Symmachiella dynata: one gene and its partner. The protein of the gene in region 1 interacts with the protein of each later gene in a pairwise test. Links are inferred from orthologs where the notes say so. Each region holds a gene or a part of one and is shown on either strand. Other genes may lie near its edges. The genes, in order: sufU and Mal52_RS03275.

What was found.
Region 2: the proteins of sufU (region 1) and Mal52_RS03275 interact in binary tests that used the Escherichia coli proteins (3 or more experiments, as listed by UniProt). The link is inferred for Symmachiella dynata from one-to-one orthologs.

Annotation. Positions count from the first base shown.
Region 1 is NZ_CP036276.1:1,062,617-1,068,722, reverse strand. The notes cover bases 943-3,929. They hold sufU (Fe-S cluster assembly sulfur transfer protein SufU), read left to right. Parts: upstream 943-2,233; coding sequence 2,234-2,626; downstream 2,627-3,929. Other genes in these bases: Mal52_RS04055 (aminotransferase class V-fold PLP-dependent enzyme), read left to right, coding at 2,668-3,921; Mal52_RS04065 (hypothetical protein), read left to right, coding at 943-1,908. In the rest of the region: more of Mal52_RS04065, read left to right, coding at 16-942; tig (trigger factor), read left to right, coding at 4,660-6,106. UniProt on the Escherichia coli protein: A scaffold on which IscS assembles Fe-S clusters. Exists as 2 interconverting forms, a structured (S) and disordered (D) form. The D-state is the preferred substrate for IscS.
Region 2 is NZ_CP036276.1:859,324-865,302, forward strand. What follows is about bases 1,870-4,729. They hold Mal52_RS03275 (cysteine desulfurase family protein), read right to left. Parts: upstream 3,944-4,729; coding sequence 2,795-3,943; downstream 1,870-2,794. Other genes in these bases: Mal52_RS03270 (class I SAM-dependent methyltransferase), read left to right, coding at 1,870-2,401; Mal52_RS03280 (peptidyl-alpha-hydroxyglycine alpha-amidating lyase family protein), read left to right, coding at 4,095-4,729. Outside these bases: Mal52_RS03260 (bifunctional riboflavin kinase/FAD synthetase), read left to right, coding at 1-303; Mal52_RS03265 (DHH family phosphoesterase), read left to right, coding at 366-1,370; more of Mal52_RS03270, read left to right, coding at 1,619-1,869; more of Mal52_RS03280, read left to right, coding at 4,730-5,015; Mal52_RS03285 (hypothetical protein), read left to right, coding at 5,376-5,801. UniProt on the Escherichia coli protein: Master enzyme that delivers sulfur to a number of partners involved in Fe-S cluster assembly, tRNA modification or cofactor biosynthesis. Catalyzes the removal of elemental sulfur from cysteine to produce alanine.

The DNA of each region.
Region 1 (6,106 bases):
TACTGTCTAAGGCCTATCCCCCCCGTGCCCAGCGACTTCCTCCGCATCAGCCCCAAAATCCGCGTCCTGCCGATCATTCACGGCAGCGGAGATTGCGCCCTAGAAGTGCGACGGGTGATGTTGTCGGAACAATTTGATTGCCTCGCGGTTCCGCTTCCGCCATCATTTCAATGCGATGTCGAAGCGGCGATTGAATACCTGCCGACAGTCTCGTTGGTGATGCAGCGAGAAAGCTTGCCCGGGTATGGGACCCAGTGGACGCCCGATGCCGACGACACCGCCTCCGATCCTGACGACCCGCAAGCCAGTTATGTGCCGATCGATCCCTGCCAAGGCGTGATCGCCGGGCTGAGGATCGCCATTCAGGAGCACATGCATCGCGCGTTTATTGATCTGGAGACCGAGGAGTTCGTCGAAACAAGCACCGTGCTGCCCGATCCTTATGCGCTCAAACAGGTGCCGCTGGAGAAATTCGCCGCCGGAATTTTGCCGGCGATTCCTCGTCCACGGCAGGATCAAGTCTGCGACCGCATTGCCGCCATGGGAGCCCGACTGCGCGAATTGGAACGCCGCTTCGATTCGATCCTGCTGATTTGTTCACTCGTCGATTGGCCCTGGATCCGCGAAGCCTATACCCAGCCGCCGGAAAACCCGCCCGAAGATGATGAGGTGTTCGACACCGATAGCTATCAAGCGGACCCCAAAACGTTGGCGTTTATGCTGGGCGAATTGCCGTTCATTACCGGGTTGTATGAACGAGCCCGCGCCGAATTGGATGACGACGAAAACCTATCGATCGACGGCGTCAAAGAATTGTTGCTCGTCTCGCGCAAAAAATATCGCAAGGAATTCGGCAACCGCGCGCGCCCCCTTACGCCGCATCTGTTTGCGCAATACTTGAAATACGTGCGCAACCTCTCGCTTGTCGAACGGCGGCTCACGCCCGATTTGTACACACTGGTGATCGCCGCCCAGCAATTCGCCGGCGATCAATTCGCCATGCACGTCGCCGAGACGGCTCGCGATTATCCATACCAAGACAATCTCCCCTTTGAAACGATTCCGCTCAGCATCGGCCGCGCACGTTTACCCGACGGCGATATCGTGGGACTGAAAAGCCGCCTCCCCGGTTCTCCCGTGTCGTGGCGCACCTGTGAACTGCAGCGTCGGCCGGACAAGGCCGAACAAGAGCGTTGGGAATATCGGTGGGATCCCTACCGTCAATGTAGCTGGCCGCCCGAAGATGTGGCGATCGAAAACTTCCGCACGCACGTCAAAGATCAGGCCAACGCCATCATCGGTGCGGACTTGGCCCGCAGTGAAAAATTCAACTGCAGCATTATGGATGGCCTAGACATCCGCGAGACCCTGCGAAACTGGCACACGGGTGATTTATACGTCAAAGTCATCCCTCCCAGTCGCGGCGGCTTGGATTGCGTGGTGATGTTGTTCGATTCTCCCGCCGATCCGCGTGATTATCCCTGGCGGGTGACCTGGATGGCCGAGCATCACGACGAATCAACGCTGGCACTGTTCGCGACCGACTACCACAAGGAGATGGTCGGACCGGGTATCGGCATGGCGACGTACGGCGGGGCGATGTTCCTGTTTCCGCCGCGACCGGTCCCCGACATCTGGATGGACCCCCGTCTGGACTTCACAGAAACCTTGGAAGAACGCCTCGTGGCGGCCGCGTGTCTACACAGCAATGAGCGGCACATCGCCCTGCTGAGTTCCCTGCCGCCCGGTCCCGGGTGGCGGCGGTTGGCAAAAAAATTCCGCAAACGGCTGGTGCATGTTCCACTGGGCCGTTTCAGTCAGTCAACTGTCCAGCAATTACGACTCGTCCACGTTCTGAACGGCCAACAGGTCCGCAGCTACGCCTCGCACTTCATCCGTAAAGCTTAAAACAGCCCCGCGACTTGGCTTGGCACAGCGATGGGCCTAAAATGCAAAAAACATAGCGCCGCCGAACGTGGGGTGCGTCATGACGCACCTTATCTCTGCAGGACGGATATTAAACCCAATGCACTACGACTTAACGTAAGTCTCGTCTGATTACGGTGGGGAATCGCAATTTATGCGAAAACCCTCACCCCGGCCCTCTCCCAGAGGGAGAGGGAGACAACACCGGACAGTCATCACATAACCAAACAACCCCGTACGGTGCGTCACGACGCACCCTACTCTGGCTTCGACAATTTCTCTTAATGAAAGTAACAGGTGTCGCGACGTGAGCGACGATCTTTACCAAGAACATATTCTTGACCACTTCGAGTCCCCGTACCACAAAGGTCCGCTCGAGAATCCCACGTGCATGCACCGGGACAAAAATCCGATTTGTGGCGACGAAATCCAACTCGCCCTCAAAGTCGATGATTCGGGCAAAGTCCAAGAGGCATGGTTCGAGGGGCACGGCTGCGCGATTAGTCAGGCGGCCGCATCGATGCTGGTCGAAGAAATCGAGGGCAAAACTCTCGAGGAATTGCGGGATTTCGATGCGCAACAAATGTTGGACCTACTCAAAGTCCAGTTGACCGCCACCCGCCAAAAGTGCGGCCTGCTTGGTTTTAAGGTCCTCAAAACGATGGTCTATTCACTCGATGGCACTCCGGCGGAGAATTGATCCGCAACGCCTCACCGTCGTACAAAAAGTAAAATAGCACGATGACAAAATCCGCATTGCAACCAACGCTCGATGTCTCAGCCGTCCGCAACGACTTTCCCATTCTGGGCAAGCCGCTCGCTGAAGGGCGGCCGCTGATCTATCTCGACAACGGCGCCACCACCCAGAAACCGCAATGCGTGATCGATAAGGTCACCGAGTGCTACGAAAACTACAACGCCAACGTGCACCGCGGCGTCCACACACTCGGCGATCAAGTGACAACCGAACTCGAAAACGCCCGCGAAACCGTACAAAACCTGCTCAACACCGCCGCGGTCGAAGAGGTCATTTTTACTGCCGGAACGACCGCTGCCATCAATCTGGTTGCGCACGGCTGGGCTCGCAAATTTCTCTCCGCCGGCGATGAAATCCTCGTCAACCTGATGGAACACCACGCCAACTTGGTCCCTTGGCAACAAGCTGCGGCCGCCACCGGAGCAACGCTGCGGTACCTACCGCTGACGCCCGATGGCCGGTTGGATCTGACGCGACTGGACGAAGTTCTCACGGAAAAAACAAAGCTCGTCGCCGTCACAGGAATGTCGAATGTGCTGGGGACGATCAATCCTATCGACGAATTGGCCCGCCGCGCTCATGCTGTGGGAGCGGTGATCCTGGTCGATGGTGCGCAAAGCGTCCCCCACCAGCCGGTCGATGTGCAGGCAAGCGACATCGATTTTCTCGCCTTTTCGGGACACAAAATTTACGGCCCCACCGGAATCGGTGTTCTGTACGGCAAAGCAGCCTTGCTGAACGCCATGGACCCATTTCTGGGTGGCGGGAATATGATTCGCTATGTCTACGAAGACCGCTTTGAACCGGCGGATTTGCCGGCGAAATTCGAGGCGGGCACACTGCCAATCGCACAGGCCATCGCCTTGGGAACTGCAATCGACTATGTCACCGATTTGGGATTTGAAGCAATTGCCGCTCAGGAGCACCAATTGACGGTCCGCGCGCAGGAACGCTTGGCAGAAATCCCCGGCCTGAGAATTTTCGGCCCAGCTCCGGAGCATAAAGGGTCGATTGTCAGCTTCGCCGTTGAAGGTCTGCATTCCCACGATATGGGGGAATTGCTGGATCGCAAAGGGGTCGAAATCCGCGTCGGACACCATTGCACGATGCCGCTGCACGATTGGCTGCAGGTCTCCTCGACATCACGGGCCAGCTTTGCGTTTTATAACACGCTGGAAGAGGTCGACGCTCTGGCTGAAGCGATACTCTATGCGCGAAAAGTCTTTCGGCTGGCTTAATCACAACGAAGCTGGCTGACATCCGCATGAAATGCAGCATCGTTGATGCGTTCATGCCGCTCGCCGAAGGAATAGTAGGGTTTTGCTGGTCCACCGAGCAATTTCGGGAAATTTATCTCTTAAAAAGGAGTGATTTCCCTACTTGTTCTTTGGGGTCTAAAATGTAGGATTTGTCCAGACAGGTAATTCGCATTTGGTACCAGTGTGAAATGACCTCGATAGCGGGCCAGCACCCACCTCCGCACACCCCGAGAATCCGACCCCTTGCGGGCTGGTGATTCGAGGCTAAAGCGAAGGAACGCGGCGGTGGGTGTTGGGTGCCGCTGTTCTGGGCGCGGTTGCTTTCCGCCAAAATCGGCTAAAAAACTGTCCACTTGCGGGGTTCATTCCCTCCAGATGGAAGTTTTTCAAAATTGTGAGCGCTGGAATGGGTCCGTTGACTTGAGTCGACGGCCTAAGCTTTGTTATAACGCCGAGTACTGCGGGTGTAGCTCAGTGGTAGAGCACCACGTTGCCAACGTGGTTGTCGTGGGTTCGATCCCCATCACCCGCTTTTTTTTATTGGCACCCGGCAAAACAGCCGCACGTCGAATGCTGCTGTCATTCACTTCGTGCGGCCGACCAAAAAAACGGTTGGCGTCCCGATTTCGTGATTTGCCGCCGACATGGCGATGTCCCGGCCGGTTCTTGCTACTTTTTCACAGAGAAATGAATTGTGAGCCGATAGGCCTGCCGATTATGAGCGAAAACGAAGCGACCACCACAGACGAAACCGCTGAAGATGCAGGCGTCGCTGAAAATGACGCACCCGCAAAAATGGAGTTGAAGGTCGAGATCAAAGACATCGGCCCCTGCAAAAAACACGTCCATGTCATCGTGCCTCGCAAGGACATCGACGACGTGCACGACGCCGCTGTCAGCGAATTGGTCGGCAATGCGCAAGTCCCCGGCTTCCGCCCGGGTCGCGTTCCCCGCGATTTGATCCAAAAGCGTTTCCGCAAAGAACTTGGCGATCAGGTCCGCGAGAAATTGCTCATGGAGAGCTTGGAACAAATCTCCGAAGAGCACGAACTCGATGCCATCAACGAACCCAACTTGAATATCGAGAACATTGAGGTCCCCGAAGAAGGGGATTTCGAATACGAATTCGACGTCGAAGTTCGTCCCGAGTTCGACCTTCCCGAATACAACGGTCTCAAAATCGACAAACCGGTCCGCGAGATCACCGACGAAGACGTTGAGGCTTACCAGTTGCAATTCCTTTCGCAACATGGCGAATTGGAAACGCACAAGGGACCGGCCGAAAAAGGCCAATATGTCGAAGCCTCTTTCTCCTTCACCCACAAGGACGAAGTGCTCGGTCGGTTCAACCATCAGACAGTGCAACTCAAACCAACACTCGGGTTTCACGATGCCGAGTTGGAAGGTTTTGACGAACTGATGGAAGGTGTGTCGGCCGATGATTCCCGCGAAGCGGAAGTCACCATTTCGTCCGAAGCAGCCAATGTCGATTTGCGCGGCGAGACGGTCCAAGTCACGATTAAAGTCCACGAGGTCAAGACGTTAAATTTGCCGGAACTCGACAAAGAGTTTTTGGGATCAATCGGAGTCGATTCCGAAGAAGACCTGCAAAAACAAATTCGCGAAATGTTGGAGCGGCAAGCCAAATTCGACGAACGTCAAGCGGCCCGCACGCAAGTGCTGGAGAAAATCACCGAGTCGGCGAATTGGGAATTGCCCGAATCGCTCGTCATGCGTCAGGTGGACAACGCCTTGCGGCGTGAAATCCTGGAGATGCAGCAAGCCGGCTTTACGCAGTCGGAGATCCGCGCCCGCGAAAACGAATTGCGGCAAAACGCGGTGACGACGACGCGGCAAGCTTTGAAAGAGCATTTCGTGCTCGACCGCATTGCGGTCAAAGAAGAAATCGAAACCCAACCGGTCGATGTCGATATGGAAATCGCCATGATGGCTATGCAGCAGGGAGAAAATCCCCGCCGGTTGCGTGCCCGCCTCGAAAAATCGGGCATGATTGAAAACCTGACCGCTCAAATCCGTGAGCGCAAGGCGATTGAATTCGTGCTTTCTACCGCTGAATTCAACGAAATCCCCTCCGAAGCTGACCGTGAAAACGATATTGAAGCGGTCGACTTCGCGGTTTGCGGAGCCGGAACACCCTCGGAGG
Region 2 (5,979 bases), 200 kb from region 1 along the record:
TGTGATGGGGTTTATGCGGCGATCGGCATCTTGGGAGATCAACGCTTGCCGGCGGCGGTCAATGTCGGGCCGAACCCCACATTCGGCGAAATGCAACGCAAGTTAGAGGTGCACTTGATCGACTTTTCCGGCGACTTGTATGGACAATCGTTGGGGGTGGAATTTGTGGAACGGTTGCGGGCCACGACTTCCTTTGCAGGCATCGATCCACTAAAAGAGCAATTGGCGCTCGATATCGCACAGGCCCGTACATTGGCCACGGCAGCGATACAGGAATCGGCGCGCCCCTCCGGCGAAGTCTAATGGTCGAGGGTGCGACGCCATCTGCAAATTTTGTTCACCGGCAATACCAATTGGAAAAGCGAATGACGATCGACTGGGAGCCGCTGGGCAAGATTATTAACGACCATCAGCGATTTGTGCTGACCAGCCACGTGCGCCCCGATGCCGATGCACTCGGCTCGGAAATCGGCATGGCCCGCATTCTGGTCGCGTTGGGCAAGCAGGTGAAGATCGTCAATCAATCACCCACGCCACCGCGATTGGGGTTTATTGATACCGAAGGTTGGATTTGCCAACTCGGTAAGCAGGCGACGGCCGAAGAAGCCCTTGATACCGATGTGCACATCATTCTCGATACCAGCGCCTGGGGCCAGTTGCAGGATATGGGCAAAATCCTGGGCAAGACTGATGCCGTGAAGGTCGTCATCGATCACCATGTGAGTAGCGATGACCTGGGCGCGATCGTGTTCAAAAACACCGCTGCCGCCGCGACCGGTGAGATGGTTTACGAATTAGCGGTCGCTTTGGGATACACAGTCGATGCGATTGCAGCGACAGCCTTATATTGCGCGATAGTGACCGATACGGGGTGGTTTCGTTTTCCCTCGTCGACGGTGAACACCATGCGCGTCGGTGCCGCACTTATGGAATTGGGAGCAAACCCGGCAGCGCTGTATGAACAACTTTATGAACAGTATTCCCTGGCTCGTATGCGCTTGGCGGGGCGGTCGCTGCAACGGATCACGCCGGAATTCGACGGGCTCCTGACGCATACCTACATCCGCTGGGACGACTATGCGGAGACCGGCGCCGTTCCCCCCGATACCGAAGATCTGGTCAATGAGTGCATGCGAATTGCCGGGGCGCAGGCGGCGTTTATTTTGATTGAACAAAGTAACCGGCAGGTGAAATGCAGTTTTCGTAGCCGCGTCGGAATCAACGTGGCAGCCGTGGCGGAACAATTTGGAGGTGGGGGGCACCAACAAGCGGCCGGCACGATATTGCCGGGGCCGATCAGCGACGCGCGGCAGAAGGTGCTAGCTGCGCTGCGACCGGTAATGGAACAAGTGAAGAAGGCCGGGGGTTAGCACGGTTGGGCAGCGTCCATAGGGTGGCCGCGATTGCCAACGGCAATCGGGGCGGGCGAAGCCCGCAAGAAGCAGCAAATCACGGACTCCTTGATTGATGAAGCTGCATTGGTTGAGGCAGCTGAAAATGCTGCTTCTTGTGCCTTCGGCACACGGATTGCCAATGGCAATCGGTGCCACCCGTTTTGCAACCCTCTCCCAGAGGGAGAGGGAGTCGAAAATTCAGGGATGTACGAGGTTAGGTGAATATGGCGGAAGTTATTCATGGGAAGGTCTACGACTATCCCACCTATTACGACATCATTTTCGCAGCCGATTGGCGGAAGGAAATCGCCTTTCTTGAGGCTTGTTTCGACAAGTATGCCGGCGGCACGGTGCAGCGTGTGTTTGAACCGGCGTGCGGCACCGGGCGGTTGTTGATCAAACTAGCCCAGGCGGGTTACGACGTTTCCGGCAACGACCTGAATCCCAAAGCGGTCGAGTTTTGTAATCGGCGACTGGGACGAAGGGGTTTTGAACCGACCGCCGTTGTGGGGGACATGGCCGATTTTCGCTTGCCCCGCAAAGCGGATGCCGCCTTCAATCTGATCAACAGTTTCCGGCATTTACCGGACGAAGATGCAGCCACGGCGCATATGCAATGCATCGCCCGCGCCTTGCGCAAGGGGGGCATTTATCTGTTAGGGCTACACCTGACGCCCACGAATCATCGCATCTGCGACGACGAATGCTATGCCGCCCGGCGAGGAAATGTCGGCGTGGAATCGCGGTTGTGGACCATGTCGGTCGACAGCAAAGCACGCGTCGAAATGGTCGGCATGACGCTTGACGTCACAACTCCCAAACGGAAGTTGCGACTCGTCGACGAGATGCCGTTCCGGATGTACACCGCCCGCCAATTCCGCCAACTCTTGGCCCGCGTGCCGGAGCTGGAGTTGTTGGAAACATTCGATTTCGACCTCGACATCAACGCGCCCATCAAGGTCAAAGGCCACAGCGAGGATGTCATCTTCGTGCTGCGAAAAGTATAACGTCCCTGTTATTTGTACGCGGCTACCCAGCAATTTATTTGATGACGAAAACGCCGTCAGTAGCACCCATTCTAGGCGGACAGCAAATCAATCACCGCAAAATAGTGGCAACCGAGAACCAAGTCACTTCTTTCATCTAAGGGGGGTGAATTCACCATGCGCGACAATGGTTTGTTATGGTCGATATTTTCACTTTTCGTGTATTTCGCTTCTTTCGTGGTTCTTTAATTTATTCCGCGAAAGTGAAATTTGCGATTAAGAAAACAAACCACGAAAGAAGCAAAATACACGAAAAGGAATGGTGCGATTCTTAGGGTTCTTAATCGCATTGGCTGCGTGCAAAGAATTTTAGACTCACAGATTGCGTTGTTCGTGGGTTCTTCCGCCGGGGGATTATTCTCGCAAGCGACCGACTGCGTCGGCAACAACCTCAACGGCGCGGTCGATTTCTTCGGTCGTATTGAATCGTCCCAAACCAAATCGCAAACTGGCGCGCGTGAGTGCGTCGCTGACTCCCATCGCCCGCAGGACGTGGCTCGGTTGCGGATCGGCGGACGTGCAGGCCGATCCGGAACTGACGGCAATCTCCCGCATGCTATTCATCAGCGCATCGCCTTCGACGCCGTCAAAGCTCACATTCAGGTTTCCCGGCAAGCGTTGTTCCGGATGGCCGTTTAAGGTGAGCCCGTCGAGCCGGTCTTGCAATCCTGTCCACAATCGCTCGCGCAATTCCAACAGCCGCGCCGCTTCGTCGACCATCGTTTCACCACACAGTTCACACGCTCTGCCAAGTCCCACGATCAACGGCACCGGCAACGTGCCGCTGCGCAAATGCCGCTCATGGCCGCCGCCATCGAGCTGCGGTTCCAGCTTGATCCGCGGAGAACCGTGCCGCACAAATAACACGCCGATGCCCTTGGGCCCGTAGATTTTGTGTCCGGACAGGCTTAGCAAATCGATCGGTGTCGTCGATAGGTCAAGCGGCAACTTGCCCGCGCTCTGCGCCGCATCGGTGTGGAAGTGAACCCCACGTTCACGGCACAACGCGGCGATTTCAGCGATGTCGTTGAGCGTCCCCACTTCGTTATTGGCCGACATGATCGAAACAAGCACCGTGTTGGGCCGCAGCGACTCGGCGATTTGTTGCGGATCGACCATACCATATTGATCGACCGGAAGCACCGTCACTTCGTAGTCGCTGCGGGAGAGACGTTTGGCCGGATCGAGCACCGCTTTGTGTTCGGCGGCGGCGGTGATCAAATGACTCCCCGGCGGTGCGGCGTGCAAGACGCCCTTTAAGGCGAGGTTGTTCGCTTCGGTGGCGCCGCTGGTGAAAATCACGTTCCGCGCGTCAGTGTTGAACAGCTCAGCGATCTTACCCCGCGCCGCCTCAACAGCGTCCCCGGCATCCCAGCCAAAACGATGGCTGATGCTGGCAGCGTTTCCGTAAATCTCGGAAAAATACGGCAACATCGCATCCAACACGCGGGGGTCGACGCGCGTGGTGGCATGGTTGTCCAGATAAATCGGAGTGGCAGTCATGTGAGGTCTTGTTCAGCATGGCAACGGATCAAGAATCTATTGTCCTGCGCCGCGCTACGGGAATCAATGCGGCTGGTTGTCGGATTCTTGTCGTTCGTGGTAGGCTGACAACAGATTGACCTCTCTCATTCCGCTTAGGAGCATGGCTGTCGTGAGTCTCTACCGATCAACCATTAAAGCCGTCATGGCATTTGCCGTTTTGGCCTGCATCTCCACGCTGGCTGCTGCTGACGAACCGCGAATTGATTTTACCGCCGTGTTGGATGCGATTGAGGTTCCCGACGATATCGAACTGGGGAAATGCTCCGGCGTCGGTGTCGACAAGCAAGGTCGTATTTTTCTACTACATCGCGGCAAGCGGCCGGTTTTGAGCTTCGATAAAACGGGCAAGTTCCTGCGTGCGTTTGGTGACGATTACGTGGCCACCGGGCATGGGTTGAAAGTCGATCAACAAGGGCATGTGTGGGTGACCTGCACCGAGCAGCATATGGTTTACAAATTCAATGGCGACGGCAAATTGCTGTTAGCCCTGGGGCAAATCGACAAACCGGGCACGGGCAGCGATCCGCCGCAATTCGATCAACCGACCGACGTCGCTATCGGCCCCCAGGGCGAGATCTACGTCGCCGATGGTTACGGGAACAGCCGGATGGTCAAGTTTTCCCCTGAGGGAAAATTTCTGGCAACGTGGGGACAAGCGGGCGAACAACCGGGGCAGTTTCATGCTCCGCACCAAGTGGTCGTCGATTCCGACGGTCAGGTGATCGTCGCTGATCGTGACAACAATCGCCTGCAGGTTTTTGACGGAAACGGAAAATTCCTCAAAGCCTATCCCGTGAAGACGGCCTTCGGCGTGGCGCTGGATCGCGACGGCGTGCTGTTTGCCTGTAGCGGGGACAAGATTCACCAACTCAACAAATCGGGCAGCGTGGTTAAGTCGTGGGGCGAAGAAGGTAGCGGCCCGCTGGAGTTCGGCATCGGCCATCAAATCGCCATCGACCGCGCGGGGAATCTTTATGTCGCCGAAGTAGGTAGCAAACGTCTACAGAAACTAAGGCGGCACAGCCGCTAGGTGCGAGCTTCCGCTCGGAGTTGAATAGGCCGCTCCCGTTGGTCGCTGCGCCTTTTTAAACCGGTCTCCGGGAGGGCAAGGCCGAGCCACGCACTATCAAGTGGCGATGCGTGGTCTAGCATGACACCGTCTAGTCAATGGGGATTAGAATGAGGCAACAACGGTAACTAGGCGATCACGACTGTTACAGACCGAGATAGCACCCAGTAGTGATCGATCCGAGTTTTCAGGATTTTCCCTTGCCTTCCAGTAGATAGAGACAGAGGATGACGACAGTGTACTGTGACGAATAGGGTCAGCGTTTCTTTCTTCGGCACAACTTGTCATTCAGCTCCCATTCTACGGACACAATCGTTCGCAATGAAAACCACTCCAACACTCAGCATGCTGATATTCGTTGGCTTGCTGGTGATAGCCGCGTTTTATGTGTTTCAATTTCGCAATACTTCGCACCTGCCAAGCATTGTCAATCAGCCAAGTCCAGATGAGCCATTTGTGTGGCCTGCCAATACCACACTTGAAGCGACCGAAGAGATTATCGTTATCCTTCCCGGTGACATTGTTGCAGACAACGAGACCATCGGTTCGGTAATACAGACATCAAGTCCAGACACGCGAATTGCCTTTGATCCGCCCGATGGTTCTCCAGCATTCCGATCAATTTCGCTGTGGCTGATGCCTGGGGTACGGCTAAAACTTACCAAAACGGCTAACGTCCGATTTCAAACGCCAGACGGTCAATCTGGAACAGGCGAGTCCTACATGAAAGTTGTAAGAGACCCGTAATCGCTGTCTTTTTCTAATGGTCTCTCCTGAGGCCCATTTATAACTCGCCACCTGCACCTTGCCTCGCCTCTAGTAGGAAAACGAAATTCCGCATTTTTTGCCCGCAGGCCCTCCCAGTCTTGGCGGTAACTTCCAACATGCTCCTTTTAGCGGCTTGTTATTTCTCAATTCTGGGAAA